Regions from separate parts of the Microbulbifer sp. JSM ZJ756 genome, predicted to be linked through region 2. Evidence: riboswitches for the same ligand, from Rfam matches in the RefSeq annotation. Region 2 holds a riboswitch; the other holds the start of a gene.
The links. Region 2 has a riboswitch for molybdenum cofactor ahead of moaA (GTP 3',8-cyclase MoaA). Riboswitches for the same ligand answer to the same signal wherever they lie in the genome.
Positions count from the first base shown of each region.

Region 1 (16,052 bases), on a different contig from region 2:
GACCTCGCGCGACCGGGGGCGTGAGGCCCCGGGCTTACGGGTCACGACACTGCTGTAGCTGGCCCGCAGGTCCCGGATCAGCTGGTCAAACCCCTCGCCCTGGAAGACCTTGGCCACGAATGCGCCACCGGGTTTCAGCACCTCGCGCGCCATATCCACGGCCAATTCCACCAGGTACATGGCCGCCGGCTGGTCGACGTCCCTCACCCCACTCATATTGGGGGCCATATCGGAAATCACAAGGTCGGCCCTGGCATCGCCCATATGCTCCAGCAAAGTATTGAGCACCGCTTCCTCGGTGAAATCACCCTGGACGAAATCCACCCCAGCGATCGGGTCCATGGGGAGGATGTCCGAGGCCAGCACGCGGCCCCTGTGACCCACCAGTTCCATCGCAACCTGCGACCATCCACCCGGCGCGGCGCCGAGATCCACAACCGTCATCCCGGGCTTGAACAGACGGTCTTTCTTCTGCAGTTCCTGCAGCTTATAGCTTGCCCGGGAGCGGTAGCCCTCCTTCTGCGATTGTTTGACATAGGGGTCATTGAAATGTTCGCGCAGCCAGCGGTGGCTGCTTTTGGATCGGCCCATCGGTTACAATGCCTGGTATCTAAACAGCTTTCGCAGGAGCGGCCCCGGGCTGCGATCGCGGGTCCGCTGACCCGACACCGATCGCGGCCCGGGGCCGCTCCTACAATCGGTATCCAGAATGGATACCCAGTGGTAATGGAGTATTGTATGCCTTTAACTGCCGAGCGTAAAAAATCCCTGCGCAGCCTTGGCCACAACCTCAAGCCGGTCGTGACCGTCGCCGGCAAGGGACTGAGTGAAGGCGTGATGGAAGAGATCAACCGGGCCCTGGAGGATCACGAGCTGATCAAGGTCAAGTTGATGGTGGCTGACCGCGACCTCCGCCACCAGGTCATCACCGAGCTCTGCCAGCAGAGTGGCGCAGAACTGGTGCAGGAGATTGGCAAGATCGCACTGATCTTCCGGGCGGCCGAGAAACCCAAGGCCCGCACCTCGAACCTGCTCCGCTGATTCCCCCTTCCTACCGGGCCGACTCCTCGGGCACACAATTGACCGCCGCCAGCTGGCGGCGGTCGCCCCCGGGCAGGCGCTGCAGCCAGCAGTGGCCATCTCCCAGCGACAACCGGAATCGGACAGGCTGAGACATTTCGCGCCCACCGAGATGGGGCTGGTCCAGGCTCCGCGGCGGATTGCGCTCGATGACCAGCAGGCTGCTGTCGGTAAATGCAGTTTCCGACAGCGTCACCGGCACCCCGCCCAGGGCCTCACTCACCGCCCGCTGTAACTCGGCGTTACCAGCCTCGCTTATCCCCGTGCGCACCGCCGGCACGTCACCACCCTGGGCCGGGGAGGAATTGCAGCCGGTTATCCCAGCCACCAGCAGCAGGCCGGCCAGGGAGAGCCGTGAGGAGAGGAGGCACATCATCACATCCCCCCCAGAATACGGTTTTCCCGCCACATGGACTTGAAGACGCTCTGGCCGCCGGATCCCTGCAGTCGCACATCCTGGCTCACCACACTGGAAGTACCAGACGCGAGGCTTCCACTGCAGCTACCGGTCTCGATGTAATTGAGGGCAGTGGCGAAGCGCGCCTCAGAGGGGTCGCCCAGCGGGCTGGCAAAATCATCGGCAACGGTGCATCCCGTCACGCCGGCACTGCCGGAACCATTGGGGACGAAGCCATCCGAGTACTCGCCAAACCCCTTGGCGTTCACGCCGGTGAACTGGATGGTGAAGTAGGTGGTACCGCAGTTATCAGTGGGGTAGAAGCCATAGGGCTTGCCGCAGGTCCGCTCGCCGATCTGCACCACCTGGACATCCACACCTCGCAGCCCATTGATAATCGCCTCACTGGCTGAACAGGTGGCGCCACCGGTAAGGACATACACTCGCGGAAGGTCCAGGGACGGAAGTGGCTGCCCCTGGGGCAGCTCACCGCCGCTGCCGGTGACATCGATGAATGGCAGCGGATCCAGGGGCTGGCCGGAGACCGGGTTGATCTCCGGGTGCTTGTCGTTGAACACCATCTGCTCGAACGTCATGCCGGTCGTGGGCACTTCCCCGGCGATCATGTAGGCCAGCTGGCTCGCCATGGTAAGCAGGCCACCGCCGTTGTAGCGCAGGTCCAGAACCAACTCGTCGACAGCCTGGGCGTCCAGGTATTCCACCGCCTCAACCAGCTGCTTCTCGGCGATAGCGATATGGTCATTGAACAGCAAATAGCCGACCTTGCGCCCCAGCGCCGCCTCTTCCACCTTTACGAACTGCACCGGATCCGTCGCGTAGGCGCCCGCGGTCAGGGTGATGGTTTGCACGCTACCGTCCACATACTCGAGCGTGAAGTCGTGCTCCTCACCGGCATTCTCCGGAAACAGGCCGGCATTCAGCGCCTCGATACCGGCATCGTCATCGGCGTTAACCAGGTCGACACCGTCAACCTCCAGCACCCGGGCACCACGCTCGGCGCCTGCCGGTTGTCCCTCCTGCTCCGTATAGGCGATCAACACCTCCCGCGGAGGACGCGATTCCAGTACGGCCCACTGCAGGCCATAGCCCAGGAAGACACCCGACTGGGACTGCGCTACCCACTCCTCGGTGGACAGGTAAAAATGAAAGTTATCCTTTCGGGCACCACTGTCGGTCACCTCATTGGTAACGAGCAGGTCGAAGTACTCCAGCACGCCGAAGTCGGCCGGGTCACGGTCCTCGATCTCGTCGTACCACAGGTACAGATCGTTGCTCCAGGAGCGCAGCCAGTTCTTCTCATCCAGCGCCGTACCCTGGACATCCGGGAAGTCACTGCCGGCCCGGGGCGACTCACAGCGGCTGGCATAAGTGTCGGCAGGCAGGAAGACTCCGGGCTCCCAGGTGCTGCCATCATCACTTCCGCCATCGACCGCGGCCGGCCCGGGGGAAGAGGAACCCCCTCCCCCACCGCCACTGCAACCGCCGGCCAGGCAGGCCAGGCTGAAAAGAAGTGACCGGGACAGGCCGGCCAGCGAGGGGGCGTTGGAGAATTGCATTATTGTTGTTCGCTCAGTTTTTCTGCCAGCCGGGTGGCAGAGCCACCCGTTCACCTGGAATCAGCTGGAAAGCTTGCCCAGTACCGTCTGCAGGCTGTCTTTCGCATCGCCAAACAGCATACGGGCATTTTCCTTGTAGAACAGCGGATTGGCCACCCCGGCATAACCCGAGGCCATGGAACGTTTCAGAATTACCACTTTGCCCGCCTTCCAGCACTCCAGTACTGGCATGCCGGCAATCGGCGAGCCGGGCTTTTCCACCGCATCCGGGTTCACCGTGTCATTGGCGCCGATTACCAGCACCAGATCGGTATCGGGAAAGTCGCCATTGATTTCATCCATTTCCAGGACGATGTCATACGGCACGTTGGCCTCTGCCAGCAGTACGTTCATATGACCGGGCAGGCGCCCCGCCACAGGGTGGATGCCGAAACGAACAGTCTTGCCCTTCTGCCGCAGCTTTTCAGTCAGGTCACTGACCGCCTGCTGCGCATGGGCCACGGCCATGCCAAAGCCCGGAACGATAATAATGCTGTCTGCCGCATCCAGGTCATCCGCCACTTCATCGAAGCTGGTCTCTACCACTTCACCGTCGACCTCGCCATCGCCCACTTCACCGCCGTCAGAGCCGAAACCACCCAGGATCACACTGATAAAGGAGCGGTTCATTCCCCGGCACATGATGTAACTGAGGATGGCACCGGAGGAGCCGACCAGCGCGCCCACCACGATTAACAGGTCATTGCTCAGCATAAAACCGGTGGCAGCCGCAGCCCAGCCGGAATAGCTGTTGAGCATCGAGATCACCACCGGCATATCCGCGCCACCGATCGCCGCGATCAGGTGGATACCCAGCAGCAGGGCGATGGCCGTCATGATCAGCAGGTTAAGGACAGTGCCGGCACCCAGGTCTGCGGGAATAAACAGCCAGCCGAGGAACAGGCAGGCCAGTATTGCCGCCAGGTTGAGCCAGTGCCGCGCCGGCAGCATCAGCGGCTTGCCGCTGACGATTCCCTGCAGCTTGCCGAATGCCACCAGTGAACCGGTGAGGGTAATCGCACCGATAAAGATCCCCAGGAAGATCTCGGTGTTGTGCACGATGTGCTCGGCACCAGTCAGGTTCAGGCGCGGGTCCAGGAAGCCTCCCCAGCCGATCAGTACCGCGGCCAGGCCCACGAAGCTGTGCAGCAATGCCACCATCTGCGGCATCTGGGTCATGGCCACTCGCCGCGCCAGGAAGATACCGATCACCGCGCCGACGGCCATGGCAATAGCCACCATCCAGTAGGCGCCGGAGACGATACCCGCGATAGTGGCAATGATTGCCACCGCCATACCCACCATGCCGTAGATATTGCCCCGCCGCGCGGTCTCGTGACTGGACAGCCCGCCGAGACTGAGAATAAACATCACCGCGGAGAAGAGATACGCCATCGAAATCATACCGTTCATTGTTATTCTCCTCTCCAGTTAACGCCGAAACATTTTCAGCATGCGGTAGGTAACAAAGAACCCACCAAAGATATTGATGCTGGCCACGAGCACTGCAACGAACGCCAGCAATGTCACCAGGCCCGAGCCCGTAGCCCCCACCTGCAACAGCGCACCGACAACGACAATGCCGGAAATGGCATTGGTAACACTCATCAGGGGTGTGTGCAGGGCATGGGTAACATTCCAGATCACCTGCCAGCCGACGAAAATGGCCAGCACAAAAACCGTAAAGTGCGAGACAAAGTCAGCTGGAGCCACCCGACCAAGCCAGAGCAGCAGGGCCCCGGCAATGGCCCAGAAGGCCAGGATCGACAGCGGCGACGTTTTCTTCGGCGCCTTGGCTTCCGGTTTCGGTGCGGCTTCCGCGGACTTTTCCGGGGCAGGCTTGGGCTGCACAGAAACCTTGGGAGCGGGTGGTGGCCAGGTAATTTCCCCTTCGCGAACCACCGTGGCACCGCGAATCACTTCATCCTCGAAATCGATATTGATCTCGCCATCCTTCTCCGGCGCCAGCTCAGCCAGCAGGTGGGTCAGGTTGGTGGAGTAAAGCTTTGAGGACTGGGTGGCGGCCCGGCTCGGCAGGTTGGTGTAACCGATGATGGTTACACCGCTTTTCACCACCTTTTCGTCTTTTTCGGTGTAATCGCAGTTGCCACCCATTTCCGCGGCGAGGTCCACCACGACAGAGCCCTCCGGCATGCTGTCGACCATGTCCGCCAGCCATAATTTCGGTGCCGGCTTGCCCGGGATCAGGGCGGTGGTGATAACAATATCCACTTCTTTCGCCTGCTCACGGAACAGGGCCATCTCGGCATCGATAAATGCCTGGGACATTTCCTTGGCATAGCCACCCTGGCCAGAACCCTCCTCTTCGATCTCCACAGTAAGGAAATCGGCACCCATGGATTCTACCTGCTCGCGCACTTCTGCACGGGTATCGAACGCACGGACCATGGCGCCCATACTTTTGGCGGTACCAATCGCGGACAGGCCCGCGACACCGGCACCGATCACCAGCACCTTGGCCGGCGGGATTTTACCGGCAGCGGTGATCTGGCCGGTAAAGAAGCGCCCGAAGTTATGCGCCGCCTCGATCACAGCCCGGTAACCGGCGATATTTGCCATGGAGCTCAGCGCATCCATTTTCTGCGCGCGGGAGATACGCGGTACCGACTCCACCGCCAGGGCATTGATATTCTTTGCCGCAAGCTTCTCCAGCAACTCTTCACTCTGAGCCGGCTTTAGGAATGCGACCAGGGTAGCGCCAGAGGGAATCAACTCTATTTCTTCATCGGTGGGCGCCTGGACCTTGAACACCAGGCCCGCATCTTTCAGGCAGGCCGCGGCGTCCTCACGGATTTCCGCACCAGCCTCCCGGTAAGCTTCGTCTGCAAAGCTTGCGGCAGCGCCAGCCCCTTTCTCGATAACGACGGAAAAACCCAGATCCTGCATGCGCCGCACGCTCTCCGGCGTGGCCGCAACCCGCGCCTCCCCCGGAGCGGATTCTTTTGGTATGGCTATGATCAACGCGTTACTCCCTCTGTCATTGTTATGAAAACACCAGGTCGACCAGCTGGCTTGCCCTGGCACACACGAAATGCAGTTCCATGGGTAACCAAATGGCCTGCCTGGGGACATCGCTGGAATCGATTCTAACCACGGGGGGAAATTTATGAAAACAAAAGAGACTGAAGCCCGGTATCAACGGGATCAATAGTGGCCATAAAAAAAGGGTTATGGGAAAAACCACTACCAGAATCAATCATTGCAATTGATATTCAACGCCATAATCGCCTCTACCCTACTGGCAAAAGCGGTATTTTCCCCAGTCAACAAGGGTATAGCGATTATTCCTAAGGTTGAAAAACTGGCTGGGAAAATATACCCGCCGCTTTCTTTGCTGCAGAAATGGCGTCATTTACGACGCAACGGTAGCCTCACATTCAGGTGCCATTGGCGAGCTTTCTATCATTTCTTGCCATTCCATTACAGCCAATTTGTCAGCGCCACTTCTCCAGGGCCTCGTGATCACTGGCACGAGATTCCACCCACCGCGCCCTACCGCTGCCACTTTCCTTTTTCCAGAAAGGTGCTTCGGTCTTTAGCAGGTCGATGATATAGCCACATGCATCCAGGGCCGACTGGCGGTGGGGGGCGGTCACCCCCACAAATACAATATCGTCACCGGGAACCAGTTGGCCCACCCGATGCAGGATCCGCACCCGCCCCAGGGACCAGCGTTCCAGCGCACGCTGCCCGATATCCGCCAGTACCTTCTCCGTCATTCCCGGGTAGTACTCCAGTGCCAGTGCCGTGACCGGGTCCCCGCTGTTGAAATCACGCACCGAACCGACGAATATCGTCGTGGCGCCGTCACTGTGATTGTCCGCACGCAAGAGCCCGAACTCGGCGCCGGTATCAAATTCGTGCTCCTGTACCCTGACTTCAACCGACACCGTCACCCCCCGGTCACCGGTGGGAAGAAAGCCACTTCGTCCCCGGCTTTCACCGTGCTCGAGTCCCCGGCCAGGGCCTGGTTGAGGGCCACCTGCAGGTTCCCGCGGCCGAGCGCGACCGCCCACTTTTCCCCGCGCTGCTGCAGGGCTGCCCTGACCTGGCTGATGTCACCCATGCCAGCCACGGGAAGCTCCAGCTGCTCGCAACCCAGCTCTTCCCGCAGGCTGGCAAAAAAAAGTATGCGAATCACCAGTGCTCCTCCGCGGTTGCCAGTCCGGGTTCCGCATCACCCTGTGGTGGCGTCCAGTGTCCATGTTTGCCCCCGGATTTCTCCAGCAGGTGGATATTGCCGATGGCAATGGCCGGATCGACCGCTTTGCACATATCATAAATGGTCAGTGCCGCCACCGATGCTGCGGTCAGGGCTTCCATTTCCACCCCGGTGCGCCCCGCCAGCCGGCAGAAGCTGCGGATACGGACAGAGCAATGATCCGGGTCCAATGCAAACTCCACCTGGACCTTGCTCAGCGCCAGCGGATGACACAGGGGAATCAGGTCGGCGGTTTTTTTCGCCGCCTGGATGCCGGCAATGCGTGCCACCGAGAGCACGTCACCCTTGCGGTTATTACCCTCCGCCAGCTGCCGAAAGGCCGCCTCACTCATGCGTACTTCTGCAGCGGCACGGGCGCCCCGGTCGGTTACCGACTTGTCAGTGACGTCGACCATGCTGGCTTCACCGCGCTGGTTCAGGTGCGTCAATTCCATGCGCTTACCCTCGCTGCAGGTGCGTTACAAAGTTGCAGGGCCGGAAATTGGAATCCAGCTGCTCGCAGAGTATCTGCTCCCACGCGGTACGGCAGGCACCGGTGGAACCAGGCACACAGCACACCAGTGTGTTATTGGCCAGGCCCGCCAGTGCGCGGGACTGGATTGTGGAGGAACCGATCTCCTGCAGCGACACTGCACGGAACAGCTCGCCGAACCCCTCAACCTGCTTGTCGAACAACGGCTGCAGGGCCTCCGGGGTGGAGTCGCGACCACTGAAACCGGTACCACCAGTGGTTAGCACCACCTGGACGGCGGGATCCGCTATCCACAGGGAAACCTGGGCCCGCAACTGGTAGACATCATCCGGGACGATCTTTCGCTCCATCAGGTTATGGCCTGCGGCGCGCAGTACCTCGGCCAGGTACTGGCCCGAGGTATCCGTGTCTTCGGTGCGGGTATCAGATACGGTCAGCACTGCCACATTGAGCGGTACGGGTACCGTTGCGGTAGTTTCGTTGGTGTGATCAGTCATGGATACTCTCCTGTAATTCTCGCCCACGGCCGGGGATCCCTGTTTGCGGGGATCCCAGGATGCGCAGCAGCCGGCTGAATTCAGCCGGGCAATTAACATTCATTTGCCAGCCACTCTCCCCCACCGGTAACTCTGTACCGCCGAGCTGGTGAACCAGCTGTCGCAGGGAGGCGTCCCCCCGGCCGGCGGAGACATCCCGCAGGTAATCCCGGGCGTTATCGTCGAGGCGCAGCCACAGCGGCAGCCACAGGCGCTCATAACAGAGTGCACGGGCACCGTTCCCAACACCTGCACGGCACAGGGCTGCCAGCGGGGCCACTGTCAACAGCGGCATGTCGACGGGGACAGCGAGGATTGCCGGCGGTCCCGCGCCCCCAGCGGCCGGTTCCAGCACCCCGGCCAGATCCTCGGCAATCGCATGCAGCCCACTGACCGGTCCCCGCGACGAACCGATATCCGCCACCCCGCCCCAGGCTGCCCCACTGACCCTGGTAGCCAGCCAGCGAGCGGGAAACTGCCGGCGCAACTCCTCCAGATGCCCCACCGCACGCTCTAACAGCGTTTCTCCGCCGGGCAGCACCATCGCCGCCTTGTCCTGCCCCATGCGACGGGACCCTCCGCCAGCCAGCACCACGGGGCAGATAATACTGGTACGTGTATCGGCCACGATCAGCCCCCCAGCATTGACAGGTTACGGGTTGCGCCGACCTGTTCCTGCTGCAGGTAGTGGCTCGGTTCCTTGGCACCGATTTCCCGGCGGATCCTCTCCGCAAGGGCAGCACTGTCGCCGGCAGCAATTTCGGGATAGAGGTCAATGCCGTGCTCGGCGAACAGGCACAGGTGCAGGCGGCCCTGGGCGGACACCCGCAGCCGATTGCAGCTATCGCAGAAATCTTCGCTATACGGGGTAATAAAACCGATACGGCCGAGGTAATCCGGGTGACGATATTCGCGGGCAGGCCCGGCATCCCGGGGCCGCTCTACCAGTTGCCAGCCATCCCGCACCAGTTCCCGCTCCACGGCGTCACCACGAATATGGTTGCTGGCAAAAAACTCGCGATTGTCACCGGTGCGCATCAACTCGATAAACCGCAATGTCACCGGCGTATGCCGCAGCCAGCCCAGGAACTCACGCAGGCGCCGGTCGGCGCCGCCCTGCAGCAACATGGCGTTCACCTTTACTTCAAGCCCCAGTGCCCGGGCCTGCTCGATACCGCGCAGTACCCTCGGCAAGCAGTCATGCCCGGTAAAATCGGCAAACTCCGCCGGGTCCAGCGTGTCGATGCTGATATTCAGCTGGTCGAGGCCGGCGTCACACCACTGGCCGATCACTCGTGGCAGCTTGTAGCCGTTGCTGGTCACCGCGACCCGGCGGATACCCGGGGTGGCCTTGGTGGCGGCAATGATTTCCGGGAGGTCTGCACGCAGGGAGGGCTCACCCCCGGTCAGCCGCACTTTCTGCGTACCGAGGCTGGCAAACGCGCGCACCACGGTCGATATCTCCGCAGTGCCCAGGTGGGGGGAATTGTCCGTCGCCTGGTACCCATCGGGCAGGCAATAGTCGCAACGGAAGTTGCAGACATCTGTGACGGACAGCCGCAGGTAATAGAACCTGCGCCCATGGTTGTCTGTAAGCATCAAACGCCTTTCCAAGTCAGCGAGCCCGCAGGGATTGCAGGCTCTCGGGAGGCCGGAGGATTTCTCCGCCGACCCTGGTGGCCCGGCCAGTGTGGAAGTTCCGCCAACTGGTGGCCACGGCCCGACTCCCCTATCCAGCCCCGGTACTCATGGGCTGGGCCGGACTTAGGGAAACGGGCTCGGTGTTTGTGATCGGTATCAGTGGTTTTATTGTCCTGCTCGGGACGCTCTCTCCTGTCATGATTGTTTCTGTTTCCGGAAAAGGCGCTCCCGAAGTAAATATTCCCAACAAAAGGAAATATCCGGTTTCTTCGATTTACCTCTCCCGGCGAATTCACGGGGTGCCGGCAATTCCACAGGCAGCCACCCGATCCATAGCACGCAAGCTTTATGCCATAGATCGGCCAGGCCCGGCCAGCCGAGTGGCGCCCCAATACCCGCACAAAGCGAACTTGCCTGTTACGGTATCCCCGGCGCGCATCTGCGAGTGCCCACTCCCGGGTCACCGCACGCGCCATACCGGACGGCTCGCACCAAAAAAACACTTTGCAGGCAGGCTGGCACCAAAACGGCGCAAACTGGCCCGGGCCAATACCCAAAATAGCACGGGGCTTCACGCACGGACCATGGCATTTAGTGCTTTGCCTTAATTGGTATGATTCTTGATTGCCAATACCACAGGCAACGGGGCCCGGCGATAACAGGATTTATCGCCGGGCTTTTTTGTGGGCGCCTGCCCGGCCCAGCCTCCCGCAGTAACAGCCGGTGCGGTCTGGCACTGCGCTTGCACCGATTTAACCAGTGACACCCGGAACCAGAAAGACTCAAGCGACAAGACGGTGAGACAACAGCAGGTCCAATGAACGAACCCCTTGGCATCATGCTGGTCGACGACCAGCCAGAACGTGCAGAAATGGTCTGCCGGCAGCTCCGCGCTGCCGGTTACCGCCTGCTCGTGCACCTGAATAGTGCTGCCGGCCTGCTGCAACAGGTGGATAACCATCGTCCGGATATTGTCCTGATCGATATTGAGTCACCGGACCGGGATATCCTGGAGAGCCTGTCGATCATCAATCGACAGAACCCCACCCCGGTGGCCATGTTCTCCGCCCGCGGGGGCGCTGACTTTATTACCAGTGCTGTGGAGGCCGGAGTCAGTGCCTATATGGCCGAGGGACTGAGTGCCGAACGCGTGACACCGGCGATCGAGATCGCCATGGCGCAGTTTCGCAGCTACCAGCAGTTGCGCGCATCCCTGGAGCGGACCCAGCAACAACTGCATGAACGCAAGACCATCGAGCGTGCCAAGGGCCTGCTGATGGCAAGGAAAAACCTCGATGAACAGGCGGCTCACAAGACCCTGCGCAACCTGGCCATGAACAGCAACTCCACCATGCTCGCGGTGGCGGAACAGATCATTAACCACTTACAGTCCCAGTCATGACCCCAGCCTCACCACTGCACCTGGAAAAGCGACATATCAAACTGCTGTACCTGCGGCTGACCGACAGCGCGCCGCTGGTAGTAGCGCAGGAGGAGGGATTTTTTGCCCGGTTTGGCCTGACGGTGGAACTGCAGCGGGAAACCTCCTGGGCGACTCTGCGTGATCGCCTGATCAGCGGCGTCGCCGATGGTGCAGCCATGCTCGCCCCCATGCCGCTGACCCTGTCACAGGCCCTGCCCCAGTGCGAGGAGCAACTACTGACCGGCCTGATCCTGAGTTGCAATGGCAACGCCATTACGCTTTCGCAGAACCTTTTCGAGTCACTCGGACTGGGCAACGGTGGGGGCGATAGCAGCACCACCGGTGCGGCACTGCGGGACTACCTGCATGCACAGCCCGCGTCGGCCCCGCCATTGAAACTGGCGACGGTTTATCCCCACTCCAGCCACACGCTACAGCTGCGCCACTGGCTACGCCTGGCCGGTATCGATCCCGACCGGGACCTGCAGCTACATATCCTGCCGCCGGAACAGATGGTAACGGCACTGCAGCGGGGTGATATCGATGGTTACTGCGTGGGTGAACCCTGGAACACCATTGCCGCACAACGGGGACTGGGCGTAATCGTGGCAGCCTGCAATGCCCTGCTGCCGGCCATGCCGGAGAAAGTGCTTGCCGTTACTGCGGGCTGGCACACCAGGCACCCACAGACGCACCTGGCCCTGCGCGCCGCATTGCTGCAGGCCTGCACCTGGCTTGGCGACCGCGCCCAGCGACGTGATGCGGTGGCGCTGCTCGCGCAACAACACTACCTGGACCTGGATGCCGACAGCCTGGCCCCCTCACTGAATGACCAGCTGCACTGTCAACATGGCCTGCCCCCGGCAGCCAATCCCGGCTGGCACCTGTTTGCGCACACCGACAGCGACTGCGGGCGCCCGACCCGGGAAAAGGCAACGCAACTGCTGGAGCTATGCGGCAAGTTCTCACCGGTGTCCCCGCAAGCTGCCGGGGCTTTCCGCGAGGAGCTGTACCAGCAGGTGCTGGATTATCTCGGCAAGCACTGAACCCGGACAGCGTGCCCGGCAAATTGCACCGGCACCAGGAAATTAAAGCGGCGAATGCCGCTCACAGAGAAAACTAGAAACCTGGACAACGAAGTCCACCGGCCGCAGCCAAGGCTGCACCCGTGGGCTTTTTTTATGCCCGCGGCCGCGCGCGGTGTGCCATCGAGACCAGAGGATATCGACCGGCATGCCCGCATTGCACAGCGATAAGAGGAAGCAACCATGTCCAGCCAATCACTGAACCTGTTTTCATTCCGCGGGAATATACGGATTCTCCACCTCACCTGGGTGGCATTTTTCATCAGTTTTTTTGCCTGGTTTAACCACGCGCCCCTGCTGATGGCAATCTCCGCTAGCCTGTCGTTAAGCCCCGGGCAGGTAAAGACGCTGCTGATACTGAACGTGGCACTGACCATTCCCGCGCGTATCGTGATCGGAATGCTCACCGACCGCTATGGCCCACGCTTGACCTACTCCATACTGCTGGCAGTTGGCAGCATTCCCTGTTTTATTTTCGCCCTCGCTGACAGCTTCGTGCAGGCGGCCCTGGGCCGCCTGCTCCTCGGTTTTATCGGCGCTGGCTTTGTGGTGGGGATCCGCATGGTTTCCGAATGGTTCCCGGCCCGACAGCTGGGCACGGCTGAGGGAATCTACGGCGGCTGGGGTAATTTCGGCTCGGCGGCGGCAGCCATAACCCTGCCCACGATTGCCCTCCTGTTCGGCGGTGATGATGGCTGGCGCTACGCAATCGGCCTCACCGGCGTACTCGCGCTGGGATACAGCTTTGTGTACTACCGCAGTGTGACCGACACCCCCAAGGGATCGACTTACTTCAAGCCGCGCAGGATGGGCGGCATGGAGGTCACCAGCCGCGGCGACTTTGCCCTGCTGCTGGTGATGAAACTGCCGCTGTACGCCGCCCTGGCCCTGCTCACCTGGAAGCTATCCCCCGCCGGAGTAGCCTTGCTGGACGGAACCTGGGCCAGCCTGGTCTATACGGCGCTGGTACTCCTCTATGTCCTGGACGCCCGCCGTTGCTGGGAAATCAACCGCGAGGTACTGCAGACACCACCGGCGCCCGCGCATCGATACCAGTTCAAGCAGGTCGCGATCCTCAACCTGCTCTATTTCGCCACCTTTGGCTCTGAGTTGGCGGTAGTCTCCATGCTACCGCTGTTTTTTTCCGAAACCTTCAGCCTCGACCCGGTGCGGGCCGGGCTGCTGGCCTCCGGATACGCCTTCATGAACCTGGTGTCCCGCCCGGTGGGCGGCCTTTTCAGTGACAGGTTCGGTCGCCGGGCCACGCTCCAGGTCCTGGTACTGGGCCTGATGGCGGGTTACCTGGCGATGAGCCAGATCGACAGCACCTGGCCACTGCTACTGGCCGTGGCCGCCGCCATGGGCTGTTCCTTTTTCGTGCAGGCCGGTGAGGGTGCGGTCTTCGCCGTGGTGCCCCTGATCCAGCGGCGCCTTACCGGGCAGATTGCCGGCATGACAGGCGCTTACGGCAATGTGGGGGCAGTGTTTTACCTGACGGTATTGAGCCTGGTTTCCTACGAGGCCTTCTTCCTGGTGATTGCCGCCACCGCGCTGGTGGGCTTTGCCGTGCTCCTGCTGATGGAGGAACCGCAGGGGCAGATGGCGGAAGTGCTGCCGGATGGCAGCGTCTCACTGATCGATGTGACCTGAATACCATGCCTTCCGCGACCGACACGCACGTCCCGCAAGGCACAGACAGCCGAGCCAGGGCGGATGACAGGCGGCAGGAAGCGCTGGTCATGACCAGCGCTTCCTGTGCCGGACGGCGGGTCCATAACGATGATGCATGTGCGGTCTGTGCGCCCAGTGGCTCCGCACGCCTGTTCCGCGGAGCCCTGGCAGCGGTCGCAGACGGGGTTGCCAGTGCCGAAGCCGGCGGTGAGGCGGCGCGCGCGGCGATCAGTGGGTTCCTGTCCGACTACTACAGCACGCCCGAAACCTGGTCCGTCAAACAGGCGGCCGCGCGGGTGCTGCACGCACTGAACAGCTGGCTCTACCGCCAGGGCGGCGGCAGCCGGGAACTCCGCCAGGGCTGGCTGACCACATTTTCCTGCGTGATTTTCAAGGGCGCCAGTGCCCACCTGATCCATATCGGCGACTCCCGTATCTACCGGTTGCGCGGCGACACCCTGGATTGCCTTACTTGTGACCACAGCCGCGCTTTAGGACGCAACCGCACCTTCCTGGCCCGCGCCCTGGGTATGGACGCCCATATTGAGGTGGACTACCGCTGTGAGCAGCTGGAGCAGGGCGATATCTTCCTGGTCTGCAGCGACGGGGTGCACGACTACCTGGCCCCGGCGCGCATCGCGACAATACTGCGAGCACAGACCGACGACCCCGCCCGGGCACTTCTGGACGCGGCGCTCGCTGCCGGTTCGGAAGACAACCTGAGCGCAGCCGTGGTCCGTGTCCGGGTGTGCCCGAAACCGGAAAGCGAGGACCTGCTGGGGCAGCGCGACAGGCTGCCCTTCCCCCCGGACCTGCGCCCCGGCAACCGGCTCGATGGTTTCCTGGTCCTGCAGGAGCTGCACGCCAGTGCCCGCAGCCAGCTCTACCTGGCCCGCGATACCGGCAGTGGTGCCCTGCGTGTCATCAAGACACCGTCGGCCAATTTTATTGATGACCCGGCCTACATAGAGAACTTTATTGCCGAGGAATGGACCGGCAGGCGGCTGGATCACCCGGGTATCGTGCGCATCTATGCCCCACCGGCGTCTCAACAGTTCCTCTACCACGTGATGGAATATGTCGAGGGCCAGAGCCTGCGCCAGTGGCTGGAACTGAACCCGGCGCCGCCAATCGAGCAGGTGCGGGAACTGGTGCAGCAACTGGTCAGTGCACTGCGACGATTGCAACGGATGGAGATTATCCACGGCGACCTGAAACCCGAGAACATCATGATCTCCGCCGACGGACGCCTGAAGCTGGTCGACCTGGGCGGCGCAAATGCGGCAGGACTCAGGGAGCACCTGCACCATCGCAGCGACCGGGTCCCGGGAAGCAAGAATTATATTGCTCCCGAATACTTTCTCGGCGATGCCGCCAGTCACCGATCAGACATTTTTTCCCTCGGGGTAATCACCTATGAGTTGCTCACTGGCCATTATCCCTATCGCGAGCGAGCAGGCGACCGGCTTTACCGGCTGCACAACTACAGCGCGCTCCACTATCGGCCAGCCAGGAATCACCGCCCGGAGTTACCGTTGTGGATCGACAGGGCCCTGCAGAGGGCCTGCCATCCCAACCCCCGCCATCGCTACGCGGCCCTGTCGGAGTTTGTCCACGACCTGCACACACCCAACCCCGAGTTCACCCACGCGGACAGCGCGCCACTGATGGAGCGCAACCCGCTGCTGTTCTGGCAGCTCGTAGCACTGCTGTTACTGCTCTCGCACCTGCTGCATTTCCTGCAGTGACAAACCGGAACAAAACCTTGCGCAACACCCTGCCGGCACCAACGCGGTGCAACCCGGCCGCCCCTGCACCAGCTTGCCGCACACCAGTCACAGGCAGCAGCGGCAAACCCGCATAAACCGGTGAGACGCGTTTGGCACAA
Region 1 covers NZ_JBISER010000004.1:28,629-44,680, forward strand. The annotation lists gene rlmE (23S rRNA (uridine(2552)-2'-O)-methyltransferase RlmE) at 1-591, opposite strand, end outside; gene yhbY (ribosome assembly RNA-binding protein YhbY) at 739-1,041, shown strand; gene ACH6CX_RS08250 (hypothetical protein) at 1,052-1,456, opposite strand; gene ACH6CX_RS08255 (S41 family peptidase) at 1,456-3,054, opposite strand; gene pntB (Re/Si-specific NAD(P)(+) transhydrogenase subunit beta) at 3,115-4,506, opposite strand; gene ACH6CX_RS08265 (Re/Si-specific NAD(P)(+) transhydrogenase subunit alpha) at 4,525-6,186, opposite strand; gene moaE (molybdopterin synthase catalytic subunit MoaE) at 6,549-7,004, opposite strand; gene moaD (molybdopterin converting factor subunit 1) at 7,007-7,255, opposite strand; gene moaC (cyclic pyranopterin monophosphate synthase MoaC) at 7,252-7,770, opposite strand; gene moaB (molybdenum cofactor biosynthesis protein B) at 7,775-8,305, opposite strand; gene ACH6CX_RS08290 (molybdenum cofactor guanylyltransferase) at 8,298-8,972, opposite strand; gene moaA (GTP 3',8-cyclase MoaA) at 8,975-9,943, opposite strand; molybdenum cofactor riboswitch at 9,932-10,140, opposite strand; gene ACH6CX_RS08300 (hypothetical protein) at 10,126-10,593, shown strand; gene ACH6CX_RS08305 (ANTAR domain-containing response regulator) at 10,803-11,387, shown strand; gene ACH6CX_RS08310 (CmpA/NrtA family ABC transporter substrate-binding protein) at 11,384-12,454, shown strand; gene ACH6CX_RS08315 (NarK family nitrate/nitrite MFS transporter) at 12,677-14,143, shown strand; gene ACH6CX_RS08320 (protein kinase) at 14,233-15,912, shown strand.
Region 1: another riboswitch for molybdenum cofactor. It lies ahead of moaA (GTP 3',8-cyclase MoaA); the one in region 2 lies ahead of moaA (GTP 3',8-cyclase MoaA).

Region 2 (16,052 bases):
TCAGTTCCTGCATACACTGGCGGACTTCTCTGTAGCCGAGCCCGTCCTTGCGGATAAAGGGCGCCAGGTAGGTGTCGAAAGAGCTGAATGCCTGTGCACCGGCCCACTCGTTCTGCAGCGTGCCGAGGAAGTTGACGATCTGCCCCACCGCGCTGGACAGATGTGCGGGCGGCCCGGACTCCACCTTGCCCGGCACGCCGTTGAGGCCTTCCTGCAGCAGCGTGCGCAGGGACCAGCCAGCGCAATAGCCGGCCAGCATGTCGAGGTCGTGGATATGGATATCACCATCCCGGTGCGCCGCACCGATTTCCGGGTCGTAGACGTGGTTGAGCCAGTAATTGGCGATCATCTTGCCGGCGCTGTTAAGGATCAGGCCACCCAGGGAATAGCCCTGGTTGGCATTGGCTGCCACGCGCCAGTCCTCGCGCTGCAGGTACTCGTCGACAGAGGCGCTCACATCCAGCAGGGTGCGGCGGTCCTCGCGCAACTGCTGATGGCGGCTCCGGTGGGCGATGTAGCCCCGGGCAGTATCCAGGTGGTTGTTGCTGATCAGTACCTGCTCGACGATATTCTGGATTTCCTCGATATCCAGCGGCGCGCTACCGTCACAGCGATGGCCAATCACCTTGCAAACCTGTGCCGTCAGCAGGTCGGCCTCGTCCGCGTCAAAGTCACTGCTTGCCTGCCCGGCCCGCAAAATGGCGCTGTGGATGCGGCGGCTATCGAACGCGGTGGAGCGGCCATCGCGCTTCCGCACCAGCAGGCCGGGCGGAATGCGGCCACTGGGCACGGCGCCGGCGGCGCTGGCTTCTGGGGTGACGGTTGTGGATGCGGACATGGGGCCTCCTGGCTGGTGAAGTTGTCGGTATGCCACCACGGTGGCTACCGAGCTAACTTGATTTTTATCATCTACATGTTGTGCCTGCGTTTTTGCTAGGCACAACATATGGTGTTCTATGTCTCGGTACAAGAGGAGCTGAGTGGCGGGGTGGCTGCACGGCTACTTACAGGCGAGGCCGTCTCTACCCCTTTCGGGGTAGTGGTAAGGCGGTCAATTCAACGGTTATTACGCTTTCTGTTTGCCCGGTGAACAAGCCGGGGAATATCTGTCCAGGGACCCACTACCCCTTCTGCCCGCGGCGGCCGGAATATAGCGGCCGGTCAATTGCCGGACGAAAACAGGGCGAGCAGTGCCAGCAGGGTGATGGCCCAGAGTCCGCACAGCAATTTCCAGAACATGGAGGCGTTCTGGCCCTGCTGATCGCTCGGGTCGTCCCGCAGGTAATCCGGGTTGGGGGTGCCCAGGTCGGTGATGAAGGCGTCCAGGGTGTGGTAGCGCTCCTCGAGATCGATGCTGCAGCCCCGTTCCAGTGTGCGATCGAACCAGATTGGCACCACGGGGTTAAACGTCGCCGCGGGGCGGTAACGCAGCTGCTCGTAATCGGCCAGCGAGCGGCACTCGTTGATGCCCTCGCCATAGGGCAGCTCCCCGGTGAACAACTCGTAGGCAATGGTGGCCAGCGCATAGATATCGCCCTGGATACCGGTGTTGCGCCCGAGAATATAGTGCGGGTCTGAATAAGAGGCGGTGCCCAGGGCGCCGGGATGTTCCAGCGGCCGGAAGACTTCGGCGCTGCCGGCAATATAGACCGAGCCGAAATCCACGATTTTTGCGCGCCCTGCACGGTCGAGCATGATGTTGGCGGGCTTCAGGTCCTGGTGAATGGTTTCCTGCTGGTGGAATGCAGCCAGTCCCGCGGCGACCTCGCGGATAATACGGAAGGCCTCGGCCGGTTTCGGAAAGCGGTTTTTCGTCATCCAGTTTTCCAGCGTGCGGCCGTCCACGTATTCCATCAGGTAGTAAAGGACTGTGCGCGGCCGCTGTTGACGGTGCACTTCCACCACGTGATCGTTCTGGATCCGCAGGCCGATCCACTCCTCCTGGATGAAGCGGTCGATATAGTGGATGTCGTCCTCATAGTTGATCGAGGGCGTCTTCATCACCAGTGCCTCGCCGGAGGCGGTATCATTCACCAGGTAGAGCTGGCTGCGCTGGGAGGAAAAGATTTCCCGCTCCACCCGGTAGCCGTCCAGGATCATGCCCGGCTCCAGCGGTGGCGGAAAAGGCAGCCGGGTGAGCTGGCGACTGTAGTCATCCAGTGTGGTTTCCGGCACCGACCTGACCCGCACGACCAACGCGGTGAGGTTATCGTCGCTGCCATTTTCCTCCGCGGCCCTGACCAGCGTCTCGGCCTTCTGCTGTTCGGTCAGGTCCGTGTTCGCGAGCAGTGTGCGGATAAACTCCGCATCCACAAAGTCGTGGACCCCGTCGCTGGTAATGAGGAAACAATCGCCACGCTCCAGTTCCACCCGCCCGTAATCCACCTGCAGGCCGGTATCCATGCCCAACGCCCGCGCCAGCATCCGGCGCCGATGGGACAGCACCACCGTGTGATCGCGGGTCAGGCACTTCAGCTGCTTCTGGCGCAGGTGGTAGATGCGGCTGTCACCGATATGGAAATAGTGCGCACTGCGGGATTTGAACACCACCGCCGAGAAAGTGCAGAGAAAGCCCTTTTCCTCCTGGGCAAACTCGTGGCTCTTGCGATAGAGCTTGCTGTTGATGGAGGCGAGGATTTTCTGCCCGGCATGGGCCGCGGACCAGGTATCGGGTGTACGGAAGTAATCCTCCACGAACTGCTGCGTCGCCGTGCTGCTGGCGAGGGCGCCTGCCTCGGCTGAGCTTACGCCATCCGCGACGGCGGCCACCGCACCCAGGTACTGTTGCAGGTGCGGGCTGGCGGGCCAGTGAAAAACACCCGCATCCTCGTTCTGGGGCTTGGGTCCAGCAGTGCTACACAGGCCGGAAGACAGGACCGGGGCGCTGGAGACTTCCGCTGGCAATGGGGCGGTTGGTGCATTCATGTCTCTTTCCTGGCGGCCAGAAGGTTACTGTGCCGGGGTGGGGTGCCGGTGTCCAGACCGCAACTGCCAGCGGTTGGGACGGCTGTACCCCGGAGACAGGAAAACGGCCCGCAGGCCGCTTCCCTGTCCGGCAATTGCCCGGGTTATTCCACACTGATCAGCTGCACGGTGCCATCGGGCAGTACTTCCGCAATCTTGCCTTTAGGCTCGTCGAGGAAGGCGCAGGCAAAAAAGATCACCGCGGCTGCGCCAGCAATGACCAGGAAGAACTGGCTGTAGCTGACAAAGGACAGGACGGTAAGGAAGGTGACGGCCCCCACGTTACCATAGGCACCGGCCATCCCCGCGATCTGCCCGGTCATGCGGCGCTTCACCAGGGGCACGATGGCGAATACGGCACCCTCACCGGCCTGTACGAAGAAGGAGCACATCATGGTGGCCGCCACCGCGGCGGGAATCCACCAGCCACCGTGGATCTGGCTCAGCACCAGGTAGCCGACGGCCAGGCCGCCTACCAGGAACATCAGGCTGCGACGGCGGCCGATCTTGTCACTGAAATAGCCGCCGGTGGGCCGCGCCACAAGATTCATGAACGCGAAGCCGGAAGCCAGCAGGCCCGCCTTGACCGGGCTCAGGCCCTCGAACGTCTCGAGAAAAAACAGCGGCAGCATGGAGACCACCGCCAGTTCGGAGCCGAAGGTGACGAAGTAGGCCAGGTCGAGAATGGCCACCTGCTTGAAACTGTATTTCTCCAGCTCCGGTACACCATCTTTAAGGTGTTCGCTGTTCACGTGCCAGATCATCCTGGTCTGCAGCGCAAACAGCACCGCCAGCAGTCCCCACATGGCATAAGTGGCCTGCTGGCTCAGCAGTGCCACCCCGGCGGGGGAGAGTTTATAGGCCAGCGCGCCCAGTGCCAGGTACATGGGCACGTTCATCAGCAGATAAAAGTAGAGGTCCCGCATACTGGTCACTTCTAGGCCACCGCTCTTTTTCGGCTTGAAGTAGGTAGAGCCTTTCGGTGTATTGCGGGCAATGTGGTAATAGATGAAGCCGTAAGTACCGGCGATTATCCCGGTCAGGCCCAGCGCGTAGCGCCAGCCGTCGTCACCGCCAAACAGTAGCGCGATAGTCGGCAGGCTCATAGCGCCGGCGGCGGAGCCGAAGTTGCCCCAGCCCCCATAGATGCCCTCGGCAAGGCCCACCTGCCTGGCGGGGAACCATTCACCCACCATGCGGATACCGATAACAAAACCGGCACCGACAAAGCCGAGCAGGAAGCGGAACAGTGCCAGTGATTCATAACTGTCTGCCGTGGCGAAACCGAGGCAGATCAGTGACGAGATTATCAGCAGGCCACTGTAAACATGCCGCGGCCCGAATTTGTCGACGAGCATGCCGATAATAATGCGGGCGGGAATCGTGAGTGCCACGTTAAGGATGAGCAGGGCCTTGACCTGTTGGCTGGAGAGGTCGAAGGCCTCCTTGATGAAGACCAACAACGGTGCGTGGGAGAACCACACCACGAAGCTCAGGAAAAACGCGAACCAGGTAATGTGCAGTGTTTTTATCTTGGGATCGCCCCAATTCAGTAGATTGAGGCCGCTCGATTCACTCATGGTTATATCTCCGGCGTGACGGGAATCGTTGGTTAAGTGGGTCTGGCCCCGATGGTATGGGAGTGGTGCCAGAGAGGAAGCGGACAAAGGGGGTAGGCACGCGGGAAAATCCGGGCAATTTTCCGATAACTTACCCCTATGGGCTAGGGCGTCTCGCCGGTAAACAACGCGAGCGGGCGCTGTTTTACCACCAAGGTGGTAGCAGTGCTTGCCTCTTCCATTTGCAGGATATTTTTGGAGGTAACACTGCAGATCGCCCCCCGGAAATACGCAGGCCGGGAAACAGTTGCCGTAAAATGGGGAAAACAACGGAGCCCGGTAATGCAATACTCACAGCAACTGGCGGGACGCGTACTTGTTCTCGCCACGGCCATGTTTGCGGCCAATTTCTCGGTATGGATCCTCTATGCCGTTCTCGGTGTCGAGTTGCGGGAGCAGTTCCAGCTCTCGGCGACCGAGTTCGGCGTGCTGCTTGCGGCCCCGATTTTCACCGGGGCGTTACTGAGGTTCCCGGCCGGGCTGCTGGTGGAGCGTTTTTCCGCAAAGAAACTGATCCTGGTCCAGATGCTGTTGCTGCTACCGGTGCTGGTCCTGCTGCCGACCATCAGCACTTTTCCGGGGCATCTGCTCGCCGGCCTGTGGCTGGGGATTTCCGGTGTCTCTTTCGTGCTGGGCATTCGCTATATCAATCCCTGGTTCGAGCGCAGGCAGCAGGGAACAGCCATGGGTATCTTTGGTGCCGGTAACGCCGGCGCGGCGATTACCCTGGCGCTGGCCCCGGCCATAGAGAGCTGGGCCGGGCGAGACTGGATAGGCCCGCTTTATGGGATGGGCCTGCTGGTGATGGTAGTCCTGTTCGCAGTGGCCGCACCGGAGGAGACCCGCTATATGCAGCGCCGGCGGGCGAGCAACCTGGCGCAGCAATTGCAGCCGTTGCGCCAACTGAGGGTCTGGCGTTACGGGCTTTATTACTACTTTGTGTTTGGTAGTTTCCTGGCATTGCTGCTGTGGCTGCCGCACTACTACCTTTCTGTCTACGAGGTATCCCTGACCACTGCCATGGCCCTGACCCTGGTGTTCGTGGCCCTGTCGAGTTCTGTGCGGGCGCTGGGAGGCTGGTTTGCCGACCGCTACGGTGCCCGCACGGTGAACTGGAGTGTCTTCTGGACCTGCCTGGTATGCCTGTTCTTCCTGAGCTACCCGCCGACCAGCATGACAATCCATGGGGTTGAAAGGGATGTGGAGCTCAGTATTGAAGTGAGTATCGAATTGTTCACCCTGCTGCTGCTGGTGATCGGTATAGCCCAGGGCTTCGGACGCGCCTCGGTATACAAGGCGCTCCATGACAACTTTCCCGGGCATATGGGCAGTGTCGGGGGGACCGTGGCGACTATCGGCGCCTTTGGCGGCTTCACGCTACCAGTCATGTTTGGTATGGCGCAGGATTTAGTGGGTATTCACAGTGCGGCCTTTATGCTGCTCTACGGAGTGCTCGCACTGTGCATGGTGGTGATGTACCTGGCGATCCAGAGAGAGCGTTATCAGCAACGACTGCAGTTCGCGCGGCAGCATAACTTCCTTCACGACGATACCGGCACCGGAGGGGCTCTTTCCGTAGAATGACTCCGCTTACCGATTTGGTGGTAACCGGTGGGGCGAGTGGGTGGTAGGAAATTTCAGGGGGTGAAAAAGCGGTGGATTTTCCCGGTGCGCAAAGGGGTGTAACTTGCTCCCGATCCCGATCACCCAATCGCATAGGAAAAGCGGATGAATACGCAATATCTACCGAAATTAATGGGCGTTCTAGTTCTGGGTGCTTGCAGCAGCCTGGCAGTGCATGCGGCAGAGGAGGATAGCGGCGCGACCTCGATGGCAGACGCCCTGGGTTCCGGAAGCGTGGGGCTCAACCTGCGTTACCGGGTCGAGGGCGTCGATCAGGAAAACCTGGAGGAAAATGCCATCGCCTCCACCCTCAGGTCGCGCCTGACCTGGGAGAGTGCGGCTTACCACGGATTTTCCAGCCTGCTTGAATTTGATGATGTCTCAGTGATCGGCGATGGCGATTACAATTCCACTACCAATGGCAACGCCCTCTACCCGGTGGTTGCTGATCCCTCCGGGACTGAAGTCAACCAGGCCTACCTGCAGTACCGCGGCAAGTCCTCCATAGCCACCGCCGGCCGGCAGCGCATCAACCTCGATGACCAGAGATTTGTCGGTGGGGTGGGCTGGCGCCAGAACGAGCAGACTTACGATGGTTACCGTTTCCAGTATGGCCAGCCTGACAGTTTCCAGCTCGACTACAGCTACATATACAACGTCAACCGGATTTTTGGCGAGGACAGCGTCAATTCCGACTTCCGGGGCGCTATCCAGCTGCTTCACGCCGCCTACCCGGTAAACGAATCCCATAAGCTGACGGCGTTTCTCTACGAGCTGGACCTGGACACGGTGGTCAACGCCTCGAGCCGTACTATCGGCGTGCGGTACGAGGGTGCATTCGGGCCTGTCTCAACCCGGTTGAGCTACGCCACCCAGTCCGAGACCGGCGACAGCACCCTCGAGTACAGAGCGGAATACTACCTCGCCGAAGTGGCCGCCAGCATCGGCCCGGTGCAGCCGAAAATAGGCTACGAGGTGCTCGGCAGCGATGACGGAGCGGCCTTCACCACGCCGCTTGCCACCCTGCACAAGTTCCAGGGCTTCGCCGACAAGTTCCTGGCGACACCGGCCGACGGGATCGAGGATTTGTATGTCGGGGCCAGTGCGAAACTCGCCGGTGGAAATTTCGGAGTGACCTATCACAACTTTGGCGCTAACGCCTCGTCCCTGGATTATGGCGAAGAGTGGGATGTCAGCTACGGCCGCAAGATCAATGACCAGCTCTCCGCACTGGTGAAGTACGCGACCTACAGTGCCGATGAGTACGGCGTGGATACTGACAAAATCTGGCTGATGCTCACCGCCAGCTTCTGATAACAACAGGAAACCGTTTCCCCGGCCAGGCGTCGGGGCTTTTTTTACTGTTGCCCCCGGGCGTCCGGGTACGGAACCCCGCTATCGTCGATTATCGAAACGTACTTGCCCCGGGAGGAGTACCACCTTTGCCCCAAGCAGAAACCTGTCGCGCTGGTACACTGGCAACAGTTTAAACACCGAGTCCCGCTGCCTACACGGCCTCAGCCGCAAGGTGCCGGGACCGTGGCCGGAAAGGCCACCAGGGTCACACGGGAAACCGGGTGGCCTCCCGACTTTGGAAAGGCGTTTAATGTTACAAGATAGCTATGGCCGCCGGTTTTATTACCTGCGCCTGTCCGTGACCGACATCTGCAACTTCCGCTGCAATTACTGCCTGCCCGACGGGATTGGCTGTGGGCGATCGCTCGAGGGTGAAAACCCCCTCTCCGTGGCGGAAGTTGACACCGTCGTCCGCGCCTTTGCCTCGCTCGGTACCGAAAAGGTGCGCCTCACCGGCGGCGAGCCCTCCCTGCGCCGCGACCTCGACTCACTCATTGCGGCAGTGCATGACTGCGATGGCATCCGTCGCGTGGCAATCACCACCAATGGCTATCGCCTGCCATCCCAGATAGACGGTTGGCATGCGGCCGGGCTCGACCAGTTGAACGTGAGCGTGGACAGCCTGGATCCCGCGCAATTCCAGCGGATTACCGGTCACGACCGCCTCGAGAAGGCCCTGGCCGGGATCGACCGCGCCCTGGAGCTGGGTATCCAGACCAAGGTCAATGCCGTCCTCCTGCGTCAGCACAACCTCGCCGGTTTCGACCAGTTCCTGGACTGGGTCCGGCAGATGCCGGTGACCCTGCGCTTTATCGAACTGATGCGCACCGGCGACAACCGTGAGTTCTTTGCCAGCAACCATGTCTCTGGCACAGATATTGAGTCCCGACTTGTACAGGACGGTTGGCAGCAGGTGGTGCGCGCTCGGGATGCGGGTCCGGCCCGGGAGTATTACCACCCGGATTACGCCGGCCGTGTCGGCCTGATCACCCCCTATAGCAGTGATTTCTGCGCGAGCTGCAACCGGCTGCGCATGTCTGCGCAGGGCAAGCTGCACCTGTGCCTGTTCGCCGACGCGGGCTTCGACCTGCGCCGGGAGATCGCCGCCGGCGATGCGGAGGCCCTGGCCGACCATATCCGTGAACTGATTGGCGGCAAGAGCGCGGGTCACGAGCTGCAGCGCGGACTGACCGGCGCCACCCGCAACCTGGCAATGCTGGGGGGATGAACATGGCAACTACACAACAGAGCATCGGCGTGGTGCTGGCGGGCGGGCGCTCCAGCCGCATGGGGCGGGACAAGGCCCTGCTGCCCACTGCCGGTAACCGCACCTTCCTCGACCACGCCTGTGCGCTGCTGCGTGAGCTGCCCCTGGCCCAGGTGGTTGTAAGTGGTGCCCGGCCCGGCGGTGTCCCCGACCTGGTCCCCGGCCGGGGACCGCTGGGGGGACTGCACGCTGTTGCCAGTGCCACCAAAGCGCCAGCGGCGCTGGTGATCCCCGTCGACATGCCGCTGCTCCCGGCAGGAGCGCTAGCCCGTTTGCTGCATGCCGGCGTCGAGAGCGGCCGCGCCAGCTACTTCGGCGACTATTTCTTCCCGCTGTGGCTGCCGCTGGACACCGGGTGCCGGGCCTACCTGCAGCGCGCGGTGGAAGGGGATGCGCCCAATGCCGTGGGTGCGCTGCTGCGGCACCTGGGGGCTCTTTCCCTGCCGGGCGCGGGCGACTGGTGCCACAACGTCAATACGCCGGCGGACTACTACGCCCTGCCAGGTAGCGCACTGCCGGGCAGCGCCCGGTTCGTGCATCCAGTGGCTGAAGTCGGGTGCCCGAAAAGAAATTCCCGATACCAATTTTCCGAGAGAGTACTGAACAATGGCCGGACACGCTTCCACTGAATTCATCCCGCTCAATATCGCGGTGCTGACCGTTTCGGACACCCGCACCGAAGAGACCGATACCTCCGGCGGTTACCTGCGCGAGGTTCTGCAGGGGGCCGGTCACCAGCTGGCCGACCGGCGGATAATCCCGGATGACGTCTACCAGCTGCGCGCGGTGGTTTCCGCGTGGATCGCCGATCCGCAGGTGCAGGTGGTCCTGGTGACTGGCGGTACCGGCTTCACCGAGCGGGATTCCACGCCGGAGGCACTGCAGCCCCTGTTCGACAAAACGGTGGACGGTTTCGGCGAGCTGTTCCGGCATATCTCCCTGGGGGATATCGGCAGCTCGACGGTCCAGTCGCGGGCCCTGGCGGGGCTCGCCAACCGTACCCTGGTGTGCTGCATGCCGGGTTCCACCGGCGCCTGCCGCACCGCCTGGGAGGGCATACTGGAGCAGCAGCTGGACGCGCGTCACCGGCCGTGCAACTTCGTGCCGCACGTGGATTTCCAGCGCCAGAACTGTGCGACCCGGGGATAATGCCATGAGCCACCTGACCCACCTGAACGAGCGCGGCGAGGCCAGCATGGTCGATGTCACGGCCAAGGAGATCACCGACCGCAGTGCGCGGGCGCAAAGCAGCGTAACCATGAGTGCGGACGCATTTGCACTGTTGAGCGAGGGCGCCCACCGCAAGGGGGACGTGCTGGCGGTGGCGCGCATCGCCGGCATCCAGGCAGCCAAGCGCACCGCGGACCTGATTCCTCTGTGCCATCCGCTGGCGCTGACCAAGGTGGCCGTGGAGTTCGAGTTGTGCCCGGAGGATCATCGGGTAGACATCTCCGCATTTTGCCGACTGGCCGGGCGTACGGGTGTCGAAATGGAAGCGCTGACCTCGGCCTCGGTGGCGGCGCTGACGATATACGACATGTGCAAGGCGGTGGATCCGGCGATGGTCATCGGGCCCACCCGGCTGGCAGAGAAAACCGGCGGCAAGCGGGGCCACTGGCAGCTCGCTGATGCAGGCATGCAGGAGTAACGACATGATCAAGGTTCTGTTCTTCGCGCGACTTCGGCAGCAGCTCGGTATGGGTGAACTGCGGCTCGAGGACTTTTCCGGCACTGTGCGCTCGCTGTGCGCAGTCCTCTGCGAGAAGTATCCCCAGTGGCGGGAACACCTGGATGACGATGCTATCCGGGTGGCGGTGAACCAGGAACTGGCAGACAGCGACGCAGCCGTCGCCGCCGGTGACGAGGTGGCCTTCTTTCCCCCGGTGACCGGAGGCTGATATGGACCGCATCGATGTACGCGAGGCCCCCCTCGATGTGGCCGCCGAATACGCGGCCCTGCAGCAGGCGAATACGGCCGATGGCGCCTGCGCGATGTTTGTCGGCTCGGTGCGGGATTTCAATGCCGGCAGTGCGGTCGGCGGCCTGGCCCTGGAGCATTACCCCGGCATGACGGAGAAAAGCCTGCGGGCTATCGTCGCAGATGCACGCGGGCGCTGGCCCCTGGGGCGGGTTAACCTGGTCCACCGGGTAGGTCCCATGCAGGTGAATGACGAAATCGTCTTTGTCGGGGTCACCAGCCCCCACCGCCAGGCGGCGTTCGCGGCTTGCCAGTACATCATGGACCGGCTCAAGACCGAGGCGCCGTTCTGGAAGCGCGAAACCGTTCGGCGGGCCTGCGGTGCTGAGGAAGAGCGCTGGGTCGAGGCCCGGGCCAGTGACCAGGCGGAGCTGGAAAAGTGGGGCTGATACGTGCGCTGGCCGTGCTGGGGGCGCTGCTCGCGCTCGCGCTCCCGGCCGGGGCCGACGACTGCCGGCTGAAGGTGGCGGTGGCCGCGAGTTTCCGTCCCGCCCTGGAAACGCTGTTGCCGGAATTCGAGGCCGCCACCCGCTGTCGTGTCGTGCTGACCAGCGGCAGTTCCGGGGCGCTTTACCAGCAGGCCCTGCACGGCGCGCCGTTTGACCTCTTCCTTTCCGCCGACCGGCAACGCCCCGGCTTGCTGGAGCGGCAGGGCAGGATTGTGCCGGGCAGCCGCCGCACCTATGCGCGGGGCCTGCTGGCGCTGTGGCTCCCGGATACCGGGGGGGGATCGGAGGCGCTGCTGCGGCGCTGGCGGGATACCCTGGTGCTGGCCGATCCCGAGGTGGCGCCCTTCGGGGTCGCTGCCAGGCAGGTGCTGCAGTCGCTGGGGCTGTGGGAGGCCGGTGGCGCGCGGCTGGCGCGGGCCCACAATGCCGGCCATGCTTTCATGCTGCTCGAATCCGGGCACGCCCGACTCGGCTTTGTCGCCGCGAGCCAGATGACCGCGGCCGGCCGTAATAATGTCTGGCTGATACCGCAGGATCTTTATGAGCCGATTGAACAGCAGCTGGTGGTGCTCAGGCACGCTCGTAGTCCCTCAATGGCAGAGGCCCTGGCAGACTTCCTGGCCAGTGATGACACCCGCCAGCGACTGGTGGCCCTGGGTTATGGCCCCGGGGCGGGGAAGGGCTTATGAATCTTGATATTGCCGACCTGGGCGCGCTGTGGCTGACCCTGCGCCTCGCTGCAGTAACCACAGCGCTGTTACTGGTTATTGGTGTACCGCTGGCGTGGAAACTGAGTCACTGGCAGAGTCGCTGGCGCCACGCGGTGGAGGTGATCATCACCCTGCCGCTGGTATTGCCGCCTACAGTACTGGGCTTCTACCTGCTGCTGGTGCTTTCGCCGAACTATGCGCCGGGAAGCTGGCTGGCGGAAGCGCTGGGACAGCCGCTGGTGTTCTCCTTCACCGGCCTGGTGATAGCGTCGGTGATCTACTCCCTGCCATTTATGGTGCAGCCGCTACTCGTGTCCTTCAGCCAGCACGGCGGGCGGCTGACCTCTGCCGCCGCGGCTCTCGGCATGCCGCCGCTGGCGGCATTGCTGCGGGTGCTGTTGCCGGCCAGCCGCCCGGCAATCATCAGCGCCTGCGCCCTGACCTTTGCCCATACCCTGGGGGAATTTGGCGTGGTGCTGATGATCGGCGGGGCCATTCCGGGTGAGACCCAGGTAGTATCGGTTGCACTCTACCAGCATGTGGAGGCGATGGAATACGGTGCGGCCCACCGCCTGGCGCTCCTGCTGGTAGTGGTCACCACGGCACTGTTGCTGCTCGCCCGCTGGCTGGGGCGCAGCGCGGTAGTGAAAGACCGGGACGTTCCTGTAATGGGGGCGCTGGGCTGATGGATCTGGCACTGTCATTCCTGCGTCCGGCGGCGCGTCATGGGTACGGCGAGAAAACCGGCACGCGGGGGCTGGCCGTCGAGGGGCTGGTTACCTCACTGAATACCACGACGCCCTGGCAGCTCGCCCTCCCGGCCAGGGGAACCTTCGGCTTCAGCGGTCCGTCCGGTAGTGGCAAGAGCACCCTGCTGGCCGCGCTTGCCGGACAGCGCGCCTGTTCGGGCCGGGTGAGCTTTGCCGGCATGTGCTGGCAGGAAGGCACCTGGGGACTTGCTGCCCACCAACGCGACCTGGTGCTTGGCTTCCAGGATGTACGCCTGTTTGCCGGGCAGACCGTTGCCGACAACCTGGCCCTGGCCCATCGCTACAGTCGCCGTCGACTGGCACACGAGGAGCGGGCGGGGTTGATCGAGGCATTCGGGATCGCACCGTTACTGGGGCAGCCGGTTGAGCAGCTCTCTGGCGGTGAGGCCCAGCGGGTGGCACTTTTACGCCAGCTATTCAGTAATGCTGCAGTGCAGCTCTACGACGAGCCCCTGTCCGCGGTGGATCGGTCACAGGTACTCCGTGGCCTGATCCCGGCGCTGAGAGCTTTCTGGGCCAGAAACCCGGCACTGGTGATCTGGACCAGTCACGATTTCAATGAAATCCAGCTGCTTGCCAGCCACTGCCTGTGGATGGAGGAGGCCGCACTGCGTGGACCCGTCGCCGTCCGGGAGTTGATCGGGTTCCAGGCGTCCGGCGAAAGCGCGGAACACTCCTGCTGTAGTCGCCTGGAGGCGCGGGTCGAGTCCTGCGAGGCGGGCCTGCTGACCCTGTCCCTCGGCGATGTCCTGCTCTATGCGGACAATGTAGTGGGGTGCCACCGGCCCGGGGATATCGTCCCTTTCCTGCTCGGTTCCGGAGATATCAGCCTGAGCCTCGAGCGCCCCGGCCTTTCCAGTATCCTGAATTGCCTCCCGGCCGAGTTGCTGGCCATGGTGCCGGTTGCGGACGGGCGCGTGCGCCTGGAACTCGGAGCCTGCGGCCAGGCATTCTGCGCTGATATCTCGCGCCTGTCGCGGGAGCGCCTGCAACTGGAGGTGGGCAGGCGCTACTTTGCGCAGTTCAAGGCCGGCAGCCTGACCGGCCTCTGATAACAGCATCGCCGCCGAGTCTTCAGGCGGTGATTTTATCGATTGGTGAAACATGCTCAGTCATAAAGAACGTATCCGCTACAGCCGCCAGATAATGCTGCCGCAGATGGGGGAGGCTGCGCAGGAAAAGCTGGCCGGGGCCAGGGTCATGGTTGTGGGCATGGGCGGGCTCGGTTGTCCCGCGGCGCTGTACCTGGCCACCGCGGGCGTCGGCGAGCTGCACCTGGTGGATGGCGACGAGGTGGAGCTGTCCAACCTGCAGCGCCAGGTACTCTACAAAGCCAACCACCTGTACAAGCCGAAAGTGCTGGTTGCCGCGCAGCAGCTGCAGGCCGCCAACCCGGCAATCCGGATCCACCCACACTCGGTGATGGCGGACGAGGGGTGGCTCACAGGTCACCTGCCTGCCTTCGACCTGATGCTGGACTGCACTGATAACATGGAAATCCGCCACAGTATCAACCGTGCCTGTCGGGCGCTGGGGGTACCGGCCATCATGGCCTCGGTGCAGGGATTCTCGGGCCAACTGGTGAGTTTTGATTTTCGCCGGGAGGGTTCACCATGTTATGCGTGCCTCTTTCCAGAGGCGGAACGCGCGCCGCTGGCCAATTGCGAGACCAGTGGCGTGATTGGGCCGGCACTGGGGGTGGTTGGCAGCGCCCAGGCGCTGGAGGCCATCAAGTTGCTGGTAGGCCTGCCCCTCGGCAGCCTGGATTCCCTGCAGGTGTTTGAGGCTGAATACCTCGAATGGCGCAGCCTGGGCCTTGGCGCGCGACGCTGCAGTACGTGTGAGGCGCGCGCGACCGCAGGCGCATGACGTGCCCACCCGCTGCGCCCGGGGGCAGCGATGGGGCACCAATGGGGCCTGTGGAAGTGGTGAAACCCCGGCCGGATTTGCTTCTATCGATTTGGTTCTATAATAGGAATCGGGATGCGCCGGGGAAGGTGAAATTAAATGCCATGGACGGGTTGACGCCGCGGCCCCGTCCCCATAGAATGCGCAGCCTCTTGAGCGGTTAGGCAACTGGCCGCAGGGGAGCGGAGAGCACCAGGCTTCGCTTCTCGGAGTTGATGCGGGGTGGAGCAGCCTGGTAGCTCGTCGGGCTCATAACCCGAAGGTCGTAGGTTCAAATCCTGCCCCCGCTACCAAATTTGAAACGTTGGGTCGCAACCCGGCGTTTCGCGTTTGAAGCCCCGGTCAGGGGCTTTTTCGTATCTGCGAGATACGGTTTCCGAATGGGCCGGAAGTAGGCGCCGCGGTTTGTCATTCGGACCGTGGGGCGGGCTTCCCAGCCCATTTTTTGTTTGTGGGGTACGTCGGTGTGCTCCAGCTTTATGGCGGCCTGGCCGGCCACCCGATACCGCACAGGTAACCGGGACCGGCGGCTAGCCGAAGAGTGTGGTGAATAGAATGGCGACCAAGCGCGAACAGCTGGAAGAACTCCTGGGTCCGGTAGTGGCCTCGCTGGGCTGCGAACTCTGGGGTATCGAGTACCAGACCCATGGCCGCAACGCATTGTTGCGCATTTATATCGATTCCGAAGACGGGATCGCGGTGGAGGACTGTGAAAAGGTCAGCCGCCAGGCCAGTGCGGTGCTGGATGTGGAGGATCCCATCAGCGGCAAGTACACCCTCGAGGTTTCTTCGCCGGGAATGGATCGACCGCTTTACCGCCTGGACCAGTATGAACGTTTCGTTGGCCACCAGATTGAAGTGCGTCTGCGTATGCCGCTGGAAGGCCAGCGCAAGTGGCGCGGCCTGCTCGCCGGTGTCGAGGGGGAGGAAGTGGTGTTGCGTATCGACGGCGAGAACGAATACCTGCTGCCGATCGACAGTATCGAGCGGGCCAACATCGTTCCCCAGTTTACCAAGTAACTTTTCAGTCATTTTCTAGTAGGCGCCTGCGCACAGGCGATTTAGAGGCACAGCTGCATGAACAAAGAGATCTTGCTGGTAGCCGAGGCGGTTTCCAACGAAAAGGGCGTCGACCGGGATATTATTTTCCAGGCGATTGAAGTGGCCCTGGCAACTGCCACCAAAAAACGCTACGACGAAGACTCCACCATTGAGGTGGCCATCGATCGCAGGACCGGCGACTATGAGACTTTCCGCAGCTGGGAAGTCGTGGATGACGATACCCTGGCTGAGCTGGGAACCCAGTTCACCCTGGAAGAAGCACATGAGAAAGACCCGGAACTGAAGGCCGGGGATGTCTACCGCGAACAGGTAGAGAACGTCGAGTTTGGCCGTATTGCCGCGCAGA
Region 2 covers NZ_JBISER010000014.1:42,416-58,467, reverse strand. The annotation lists gene ACH6CX_RS17825 (ribonucleoside triphosphate reductase) at 1-838, opposite strand, end outside; gene ACH6CX_RS17820 (bifunctional protein-serine/threonine kinase/phosphatase) at 1,162-2,925, opposite strand; gene ACH6CX_RS17815 (NarK family nitrate/nitrite MFS transporter) at 3,069-4,544, opposite strand; gene ACH6CX_RS17810 (nitrate/nitrite transporter) at 4,866-6,167, shown strand; gene ACH6CX_RS17805 (alginate export family protein) at 6,339-7,520, shown strand; molybdenum cofactor riboswitch at 7,686-7,824, shown strand; gene moaA (GTP 3',8-cyclase MoaA) at 7,813-8,790, shown strand; gene ACH6CX_RS17795 (molybdenum cofactor guanylyltransferase) at 8,793-9,458, shown strand; gene moaB (molybdenum cofactor biosynthesis protein B) at 9,436-9,978, shown strand; gene moaC (cyclic pyranopterin monophosphate synthase MoaC) at 9,983-10,477, shown strand; gene moaD (molybdopterin converting factor subunit 1) at 10,482-10,727, shown strand; gene moaE (molybdopterin synthase catalytic subunit MoaE) at 10,729-11,196, shown strand; gene modA (molybdate ABC transporter substrate-binding protein) at 11,187-11,945, shown strand; gene modB (molybdate ABC transporter permease subunit) at 11,942-12,652, shown strand; gene ACH6CX_RS17760 (ATP-binding cassette domain-containing protein) at 12,652-13,788, shown strand; gene ACH6CX_RS17755 (HesA/MoeB/ThiF family protein) at 13,841-14,605, shown strand; tRNA gene ACH6CX_RS17750 (tRNA-Met) at 14,861-14,937, shown strand; gene rimP (ribosome maturation factor RimP) at 15,200-15,664, shown strand; gene nusA (transcription termination factor NusA) at 15,722-16,052, shown strand, end outside.